DNA from 3 places in the Actinomadura sp. 6N118 genome. Region 1 is predicted to be linked to each of the others. Evidence: riboswitches for the same ligand, from Rfam matches in the RefSeq annotation. Region 1 holds a riboswitch; each other region holds the start of a gene.
The links. Region 1 has a riboswitch for thiamine pyrophosphate ahead of ACH34W_RS22825 (purine-cytosine permease family protein). Riboswitches for the same ligand answer to the same signal wherever they lie in the genome.
Positions count from the first base shown of each region.

Region 2: another riboswitch for thiamine pyrophosphate. It lies ahead of thiO (glycine oxidase ThiO); the one in region 1 lies ahead of ACH34W_RS22825 (purine-cytosine permease family protein).
Region 3: another riboswitch for thiamine pyrophosphate. It lies ahead of thiC (phosphomethylpyrimidine synthase ThiC); the one in region 1 lies ahead of ACH34W_RS22825 (purine-cytosine permease family protein).

Region 1 is NZ_JBIRAZ010000008.1:289,851-293,118, reverse strand. Features, by position in the region: gene ACH34W_RS22840 (Fpg/Nei family DNA glycosylase) at 1-302, shown strand, start outside; gene ACH34W_RS22835 (SSI family serine proteinase inhibitor) at 444-857, opposite strand; gene ACH34W_RS22830 (rhodanese-like domain-containing protein) at 961-1,293, shown strand; TPP riboswitch at 1,320-1,466, shown strand; gene ACH34W_RS22825 (purine-cytosine permease family protein) at 1,461-2,987, shown strand; gene ACH34W_RS22820 (PAS domain S-box protein) at 3,103-3,268, shown strand, end outside.
Region 2 is NZ_JBIRAZ010000002.1:502,732-505,999, reverse strand. Features, by position in the region: gene ACH34W_RS06180 (Rv2175c family DNA-binding protein) at 79-453, opposite strand; gene ACH34W_RS06175 (NAD(P)/FAD-dependent oxidoreductase) at 500-1,687, opposite strand; TPP riboswitch at 1,770-1,907, shown strand; gene thiO (glycine oxidase ThiO) at 1,897-3,021, shown strand; gene thiS (sulfur carrier protein ThiS) at 3,018-3,218, shown strand; gene ACH34W_RS06160 (thiazole synthase) at 3,220-3,268, shown strand, end outside.
Region 3 is NZ_JBIRAZ010000013.1:206,750-210,017, reverse strand. Features, by position in the region: gene ACH34W_RS31565 (adenosine deaminase) at 1-297, shown strand, start outside; gene ACH34W_RS31560 (sensor histidine kinase) at 266-1,489, opposite strand; TPP riboswitch at 1,603-1,716, shown strand; gene thiC (phosphomethylpyrimidine synthase ThiC) at 1,712-3,268, shown strand, end outside.

The sequences.
Region 1 (3,268 bases):
AGATGTCCCCGTTCAAGATCGCCTCTTCGCTCACCGAAGAGGACATAGCGACCCTCCACGACACGATCGTCACCACGCTGCGCGACGCCGTGGAGCGCTCCCGCGGCCTGGAGGCACAGGATCTCAAGGGTGAGAAGAAGACCGGCCTGCGCGTGCACGGCCGTACGGGCGCGAAATGCCCTGTCTGCGGCGACACGATCCGGGAGGTCTCGTTCGCCGACTCCTCGCTGCAGTACTGCCCCACTTGCCAGACGGGCGGCAAACCCCTCGCCGACCGCCGCATGTCGCGGCTCCTCAAGTAGCCCCCCAGGGCAGGCAGCCCCAGGGCAGGTAGCCCCTAGGTCATGTAGTCCCCAGGTCGGGTCCAGGGATGGCGACGGGCCCCGGTCGCGCGCCGACCGGGGCCCGTCTCGAGCTGACAGAGTCCGAACGGGGTGGACTCGTCAGCCGTTCTTGGGAACGCCGCCGAAGAGCGGGGCGAGCTTCTCCCAGCGGGAGAGCTCACAACCGTCAGTGCGGGTGAACTTGGCGTCTACAGGCTTACCTTGCCATGTTCCCTTCACGGTGGCGATCTCGGGGCCACCAAAGATCTTCGTGCACATCTGGCCGGCGGGCGGGGGTTGGAAGGGATCCTTGGCCTTGGCGACGGCCGTGCAGGCTTGTCCCGCCTTGGGGTGATCACCTCCAGCGGGGTCGCAGGACAGCGTCCAGGTCTTGGCGGCGGCCTTGGCGGAGGCCTTCACCTGGACGGTCAGTGTGTCCTTGGGGGTGCCGGAGGAGCCCGAGGGCGAGACGGACGTCGTGGACGAGGATTCACCGGGGCTGCTCGTGGCCTTGTCTGAGCCGCAGGCCGCCATTGAGATGACCATGGCTAGGCCGGGCGTCGTGAAAAGGAGCGTCCGATACCGCATGGGTGATTCGACGCGGGTGGGTCTCGCGCGGTTCCATGGAGGCGTGATGATTTTCGGGGATGACGTCCCGGCCGTGGACGCGGCCGACGTACCGGAGGGCGCATACCTTCTCGATGTCCGTGAGCAGTACGAATGGGACGCCGGGCATGCGCCGGGGGCAGCGCACATTTCGATGGCCGAACTGAGTGACCGCGCCGGGGAGATTCCCCGCGACCAGGACGTGTACGTGATCTGCCGGTCCGGGATGCGGTCCGCGCAGGTGACCGTCGCGCTCAATCAGGCGGGCTGGCTGGCGAAGAACGTCGACGGGGGCATGAAGCGCTGGGCCGAGGCCGGGCGCCCGATGGAGGGCGGCGCGGACGGGCCGCCGCACGTGGCCTGATGTACGATTCGTCCCGTTCTATTCCAGTACCCCACCGCGGGAGCTCGGGCCGACCGGGCTGAGAGGGCGACACGTCCGTTCCGAACGGGCAGTTCCCAAAAGGGCACAGGCGTCACCGACCGCATGAACCTGTCCGGGTAATGCCGGCGTAGGGAGTGTGTGTCCCGATGACGTCTGTCGTAAAAGAACGCCCTCGTAACGAGGTTCCGTACACCCTCGACGAGCCCGCGCCCAAGGTCCTCAGCTTCTGGGACCAAGGTGCCTTCTGGGCCAACCTCGGGGTCAGCCTGTTCGCCTTCTCCGGCGCTTACACCGTGCTGGCCCCCGGGGCGGACGGCAAGCCGACGCTGTCCATCATGGCGGGCATCGTCGCGATGATCGTCGGCACCGCGATCGGCGGGCTGATGCTGGGCCTGTCCGCGGCGCCCGGCGCGATCACCGGCCAGCCGGCGATGGTGCTCCTGCGCGGGCTGTTCGGTGCGCGGCTGTCGTACGTGCCGACCGCGCTCAACATCGCCCAGCTCATCGGCTGGGGCACGTTCGAGCTGATCGTCATCGCCGACGCGGCGCGGGCGCTGTGGGACGGGGTGCCGCGCTGGACGTACGTGATCGCGGCAGGTGTGCTCACGACGGTCCTGACGATCTGGCCGCTCGGCTCGGTCCGGATGTTGCGCCGGTACGTGACCGCCGCGGTGATGATCGCGCTGGTGTACTTCTACGTCCAGCTGGTGCGGGAGCCGCTGCCCGATCTGACCGAGGGGTCATGGGGCGGGTTCTGGATCGGCGCCGACGCGGCGCTGGCCGTCTCGATCTCGTGGGTACCGGTGGCGGCCGACTACACCCGGCACGCGCGCACCGCCCGCGGCGCGTTCGGCGCGGCGGCCGTCGGCTACTCGGCGACCCAGATCATCGCCTACATCCTCGGCCTGCTGGCGCTGGCCCTGGTCGCGGGCGACTCCACCAAGGTCTTCGACCCGTTCCTGGGCGTGACGCTGGGCGTGCTCTTCTTCGCGGTCTTCGTGCTGCGCGAGGCCGACCAGTCGTTCGCCAATGTCTACTCCACCGCCGTCTCGATCCAGAACCTGGTGCCCCGCGCCGACCGGCGCGTCCTGTCGATCGCGCTCGGCGCGCTGATCACCGGCCTGGCCCTGCTGCTGAACATCGGCGACTATGCCAGCTTCCTGTCCCTGATCGGCTCGGTGTTCGTGCCCATGCTCGGCGTGCTGGCGGTGGACTTTTTCCTGGGTCAGGGCAGGCGTTCATGGGCGAAGCCCACCTGGTCGCCGCGCGGGGGGCGTGGGGAGTCGTCTCCTCTCAAGGAGCAGAGCCGGCGTTCAGGGGCGAAGACCTCTTCCTCGGCGGGCGGGGGGCGTGGGGGGTCGTCCTCCCGCGAAGAGCAGGGCCGGTGGGACACGTCGGTCTCGGCGCCGTCTCGCTGGGGGATGATCGGTGCCTGGGCGGTCGGGTTCGTCACGTACCAGCTGATCAATCCGGGCACGGTGAGCTGGTGGGCGGGCTTCTGGCACGACGTGCAGGAGGCGATCGGCTTCAGCACGCAGAGCTGGATGAGCGCCTCGCTGCTGTCGTTCCTGGTCGCCGGTCTGGCCGCGTTCCTGATCGGGCGGGTCGCGCGGGGCGGGGGCGGCCGGGCGGCCGGGCGTTCCGAAGGCAAGATCGACTCTTCGGCCGCCTGAACGGGTGGCGGACGCGCTGGACGACGAAGGTTTGCGGGCAAAGTCCCCGTCAGGTGGAAACGTTTCGGCGGTGGTTGTCCGGCGCCAGTGCAAGATCCGGTGGCACGATACAGACGTGCAGCTTTCGGTCCACGATCCGATCCTCCGTGCGGTCATCGAGTGCGCGGCCGATGCGATCGTGGCCGTGGACCACTCGTTCCGGGTCACGGTGTGGAACCCGGCCGCCGAGCGGATGTTCGGCTGGCGAGCCCAAGAGGTGCTCGGCAAGGTGCCGCCGATCG
Region 2 (3,268 bases), on a different contig from region 1:
CAATCTTGTCACGTCAGACTTCTTCCATGTTTTTAGGACATTTCGGGCGAACGGCGGTCGCGTCCTCGCCAGAGCCCGTCAGAACGCGAGCGCCTGAGCGCGTCTGCGCACCTCGGTGCCCCGGTTCTCGCTGAGCGCCTCGACCGGGGTGCCCGGCAGCGTGTCGTCCGCGGTGAACAACCACCGCAGCGTCGCCACGTCGTCGAAGCCGGCGTCGGAGAGCAACGTCAGCGTGCCGGACAGACCCTTGATGACCTGGCCGTCCTTGATGAACGCCGCGGGGATCGCAGGGCTCCCCTCCCGCCTCACGGCCAGGAGCCTGCGTTCGCTGAGGAGCTGCTTGGTGCGGTTGACCTTGATGCCGAGGCGATCGGTCGCCTCCACGAGGGTGAGCCACTCGCCCACGAGGGCATCGGTCTGGGGATCGAGAGCGTTGTCGACGGTTGCGTGCATCTGCGTCACGCCACCTGCCTACCACGCACGCCGATCCGTCAAACCATCAGACTTTCACCGCCTGGCGAACGGGCACGTCGGGGTCGGCGACGGCCCCGGAGTCGACCGGCGTCCCGGCCGCGATGATCCGCCGGGCCTGTACCAGGTCACGCGGCCTGTCCACGGTCAGGATCGCGTCCAGGCGGTCGCCGGTGAGCCAGCACACGGCCCACTTGTCCGCCGCCGGATCACCTCGGAAGACCATGCGTTCGGCCACCGGGTGGTACCCCGCGTACTGCACCATCTTGCCGAACTGCTCAGACCAGAAGTACGGCGCCGCGTCGTAGCCCGCCTCCTGCCCGAGCAAGCTCGCGGCGGCGACTTCGGGGGCGTTGAGGGCCGTGTCCCAGTGCTCGACGAGCAGTCTCCGGCCGTACCGTCGCGACCACCAGGCGGCACAGTCGCCGACCGCGACGATCTCGGGACGGGCGGTGCGCAGGGACGCGTCCGTGACGACCCCGCCCTCGATCTCCAGCCCGGAACCCGCCAGCCAGCCCACCTCGGGCCGGACGCCGACGCCCACGACGACCTCGTCGGCCGCCACATGATCGCCGTCGGCCAGGAGGAGCCCTCCGTGCTCGATGGCCGCCACCTTGACGCCGGTGCGGAGGTCGATCCCCGCCTCGGCGTACCAGCGCGCGGTCAGGCCGCCCACCTCCGGGCCGACCGCGTTCGCCAGCGGCGTGTCCGCGGCCTCTACCACGGTGACCTCGCAGCCCTTCTTCGCGGCGGTGGTCGCGACCTCGGCGCCGATCCAGCCCGCACCGACGATGACGACGCGGGCGCCCGGGGTCAGTCCGGCGCGCAGGCGGCGGGAGTCGTCGAGGGTGCGCAGCACATGCTGGGGTCCGTCGCCGGGCAAGGTGATCGGGGTCGCGCCGGTGGCGATGACGAGCCCGTCGAACGGCAGGTCGCCCGCGGTGGTCTCCACGGTCCCGCCGCGTCCGGCGTCCAGCCGCAGCGCCGTGGCCCGCTCGCCGAGCAGCAACTCGCAGCGGAGCCCGTCCCAGTCGGCGTCGACGGTGGTGTCGTCGACGTCCCCGGCGAGGACGGCCTTCGACAGTGGAGGCCGGTCGTACGGCTTGTGCCGTTCGGCTGAGATGAGGGTCAGCTCGCCCTCGTACCCCTTGCTCCGCAGGGCCTCCACGGCCCGAACGCCTGCCAGCCCGCCGCCTGCGACGATCACCCTGTCCATGAAGGCAAACCTTAGTCGGCGCACCACGAGGGCAAATGGACGGGTGTCCAGACATATGCGTACATGCAGGAAGACGTACCCTGGAAGGGATCGCGGGAGTCCGGTTCGACCGGGCTGAGAGGGTGGCTGAGGCCGGTGGCGAGACACCGGCCGCATGGGCCGCCGACCGCCAGGACCTGATCCGGATCATGCCGGCGAAGGGAGCGCGAATGGATGTTGTGATCATTGGTGCCGGGGTCATCGGCCTGGCCACCGCGTGGCGTGCCGCCGCCCGCGGCGCCGCCGTCACCCTGGTCGACCCCGACCCGGCGAGCGGATCCTCCTCCGTCGCCGCCGGGATGCTGACACCCGTCAGCGAGCTCACCTACGGCGAGGAACCGCTGCTGCGCCTCGGGCTGGCCTCCAGGGAACGGTACGCGGCGTTCGTCGCCGAACTGGAGGAGCAGACGGGCCACGACACCGGCTATCGCACCGACGGCATCCTCGAGGTGGCCTTCGACTCCGACGATCTCGGCTACCTCGACGATCTGCGGCGTTTCCAGGAGTCGCTCGGCATCCCCATCGAAGCGCTCACCGGCCGCGAGTGCCGCAAGGCCGAGCCGATGCTCGCGCCGGGCGTGCGCGGCGGGCTGCTGGCGCCCGCAGACGGCTCGATCGACCCGCGGCGTCTCACTCCGGCCCTGCGCGCCGCAGGCGAGAAGCTGGGCGTACGGCTCGTACGGCAGCGCGCCACCAGTGTCCTCGTCGAGAACGACACGGCCGTAGGCGTGCGCCTGGAGGACGGCTCGGAGGTCCGGGCCGCCAAGGTGCTGCTGGCCGCCGGGCCGTGGTCGGGCGACATCGAGGGCCTGCCCGCCGGGATCGTTCCAGCCGTACGGCCGGTCAAGGGGCAGGTGATCCGGCTCCGCACCCGCGTGCCGTTCCTGCGGCGTTCCACCCGCGGCCTGGTCAAGGGCTCGTCGATCTACCTCGTGCCGCGCGCGGACGGGGAGATCGTGATCGGCGCCACCCAGGAGGAGATGGGCTTCGACACCCGCGTCACCGCCGGCGGCCTGTGGGAGCTGCTCCGCGACGCCCGCGAGCTGCTGCCCGGCATCACCGAGCTGGAGTTCGCCGAGGTCACCGCCGGCCTGCGGCCCGGCTCGCCGGACAACGCCCCGGTGATGGGCCCGACCGCGCTGCCCGGCTTCTTCGTCGGCACCGGTCACTTCCGCAACGGAATCCTGCTCACCCCGGTCAGCGCCGACATCCTCACCGAAGTGCTGCTGGACGGCACGGTGCCGGACGTCGGCACGCCGTTCACTCCGGATCGTTTCGAGGTGGTCCCATCGTGAAGGTCATCGTCAACGGCGAGGCGCGCGAGCTGCCGGAGGGCGCAAGCGTCGCCGAGGTGGTCGCCACCGTCACCACGGCCGCGTCCGGGGTGGCCGCGGCGCTCAACGACGAGGTCGTCCGCCGGTCCGAGTGGGACGCGACGACGGTACGGGACGCGGATCGGCTTGAGGTGCTGACCGCCGTGCAGGGAGGTTGACATGAGCGGAACCGCAGTGAACGAGAGCGACCGGTTGGTCATCGGGGGCG
Region 3 (3,268 bases), on a different contig from region 1:
CCGCTCACCGTCTGCCCGCTGTCGAACGTGCGCCTGCGCTGCGTGGACCACCTCGCCGACCATCCCCTGCCGCACATGCTGGACTCCGGGATGCTGGTGACGGTCAACTCGGATGACCCGTCCTATTTCGGCGGTTATGTGGGTGACGTCTACGACGCGCTGGAGGCCGAGCCCATGCTCATGATCGGCCTGGAGGAGCTCCGGCAGCTGGCGGCCAACTCGTTCGAGGCGGCCTTCCTGTCCGACGAGGAGCGCAGGGCCTACCTCAAGGAAGTCGAGAGGTACCGCTGGATGTGACGGGCTCGTTGGTGTCCGGCGGGGTCATCGGCAGGGTGGCGGTGACGGCGAAGCCGCCGTCCTGCCCACGGCCGGTCTCGACCGTCCCGCCGACGCTGCGGGCCCGCTCGGTCATGCCGACGATGCCGAATCCCTCACTGGCTCCCTCCCTGGCCCCTTCCCCGGCGCTCTCGCCCGGCCCGCGGCCGTCATCGTTCACCGTCAGCTGGAGTTCGGCCTCCCCCCGGACGAGGCGGACCTCGACCGTGCGGGCCCCGGCGTGCTTGATGACGTTGGTCAGGGCCTCCTGCACGATCCGGTGCGCGACGATCCCGACCTCGGGGGCGGGCTCTCCTTCACCCACGTCCACCAGGCAGGCGTCGAGGCCCGCGGCCCGTGCCGCGTTCACGAGCTCGCCGAGGCCGTCCAGCCCGGCCGCCAGCTCGCCCGGCACCCCGGGTGCGTCGGCCCGCCGCAGGATCTGGAGCGTGGCGCGCACCTCCGTGCGCGCGTCCCGGCAGGTCGCGGCGATGGAGTTGAGCGTCCCGGCCAGCTCCGCCCGGTCCAGTGGCCGGTCGCCCGCCACCTGGTGCGCCGCCGCCCCGGCCTGCACGCCGATCACGGTGATGGTGTGTGCGAGCAGGTCGTGCAGGTCGCGGGCGATGCGCAGGCGTTCCTCGGCGACGCGCCGCAGCGCCTCGTCCTCACGGGTGCGCTCGGCGGTCTCCGCCCGTTCGAGGATCGCCGCCATCCGTGACCGTTGTACCCGCCATGCCTGGATCCCGATGATCACGGCGAGGATCGCTTCCAGCGCGCCGATCTGCTCCAGGAAGCTGCGCCCGCCCGCGCGCATCGCGAACGTGACCGCGCAGATCGTCAGGATCACGCACACCGTCGTGAGGACCGCCCTGACCCTGCGGCCCAGAAAGGCGTAGGTGACCAGCGCGAGCACCTCGGCGGGCACGATCGCGTGATGCTGGTAGCCGATCACGTGGAAGGGCAGCACGAGCGCGGTGAAGGCGAGCAGCACCGCCCCCGGCCATCTCCGCCGCCACACCAGCGGCACGTGGAGGGCGATCAGCAGCAGCACTCCCCCGGCGTCCAAGGGCCGATCCTGAGGCCACTTCAGCGTCGCCGCGAGCGCGCCTCCCGCCAGAACGGCCGCGATCAGGCCGTCCACCACCTCCGGCCGCAACCGGCGCACGATCACCACGTTCCATACCGTAACGGAACTTCCCCACGGCATCCCGCCGGGTCCGTTCGGATCAGGCCATACATCACTGGCGGTGGTTGCGGCAACGGGGGGACGGCGGGTTAACGTCGGGCACGACAGATCGCGGGGGCCCGGCGAACCGGGCTGAGATAGCGGCTGAGACGGCCGCTGACCGCTGGAACCTGACCGGGTAATGCCGGCGTAGGGAGAGATCGAGTCGTCATGAACGACACCGCTGTTTCACGTGCCCGCAAGACGTATCTCCAGGGATCGCGCCCGGACCTGCGGGTGCCCATGCGCGAGGTGCCGCTGACCAACGGCGACACCGTGGTGCTGTACGACACCTCCGGGCCGTACACCGATGCCGCGTACGAGACGGACGTGCGGCGTGGCCTGCCCGCGCTTCGCGCCGAGTGGATCGCCGAGCGCGGCGACACCGCCGAGTACGAAGGCCGTGGCCCCCGCCCCGAGGACGACGGCCGCAAGTCCACAGATCCCTTGCGGGACCAGGCGGCCTTCCCGGCGCGCAGGCCGCGCAAGGGGACGGGAGCGCCGGTGACGCAACGCGCGTACGCGCGGCGCGGGGAGATCACCCCCGAGATGGAGTACGTGGCGCTGCGCGAGGGCGTCGCGCCGGAGTTCGTCCGGGACGAGCTCGCGGCGGGCCGGGCCGTGCTGCCCGCCAACATCAACCACCCCGAGATCGAGCCGATGATCATCGGGAAGAACTTCCTGGTGAAGGTCAACGCCAACATCGGCAACTCGGCGGTCGCGTCGTCCATCGAGGACGAGGTGGAGAAGATGACGTGGGCGACCCGCTGGGGCGCCGACACCATCATGGATCTCTCGACGGGCCGCGACATCCACACCACGCGGGAGTGGATCCTGCGCAACTCGCCCGTCCCGGTCGGCACGGTGCCGCTCTACCAGGCTCTGGAGAAGGCCGGCGGCGACGCGGCGGCGCTGAGCTTCGAGGTGTTCCGCGACACCGTGATCGAGCAGGCCGAGCAGGGCGTCGACTACATGACGATCCACGCCGGGGTGCTGCTCTCGTACGTGCCGATGACGGCGCGCCGCAAGACCGGCATCGTGTCGCGGGGCGGGTCGATCATGGCGGCCTGGTGCCTGGCCCACCACGAGGAGAACTTCCTCTACGGCAATTTCCGGGAGCTCTGCGAGATCTTCGCCGCGTACGACATCACCTGGTCGCTCGGCGACGGGCTGCGCCCCGGCTCCATCTACGACGCCAACGACGAGGCGCAGTTCGCCGAGCTGCGCACGCAGGGCGAGCTGACCAAGATCGCGGCCGAGTACGACAACCAGGTCATGAACGAGGGCCCGGGCCACATCCCGATGCACAAGATCAAGGAGAACGTCGACCGCCAGCAGGAGTGGTGCGACGAGGCCCCGTTCTACACGCTCGGCCCGCTGACCACCGACATCGCGCCCGGCTACGACCACATCACCTCGGCCATCGGCGCCGCGATGATCGGCTGGTACGGCACCGCGATGCTCTGCTACGTCACGCCCAAGGAGCACTTGGGCCTGCCGGACCGCGACGACGTCAAGGCGGGCGTGATCGCCTACAAGATCGCGGCGCACGCGGCCGACCTGGCCAAGGGCCATCCGGGCGCGCAGGCATGGGACGACGCGTTGTCGGACGCCCGGTTCGAGTTCCGCTGGGAGGACCAGTTCGACCTCTCGCTGGACCCGGACACCGCACGGTCGTTCCATGACGAGACGCTGCCCGCCGCTCCGGCCAAGACCGCGCACTTCTGC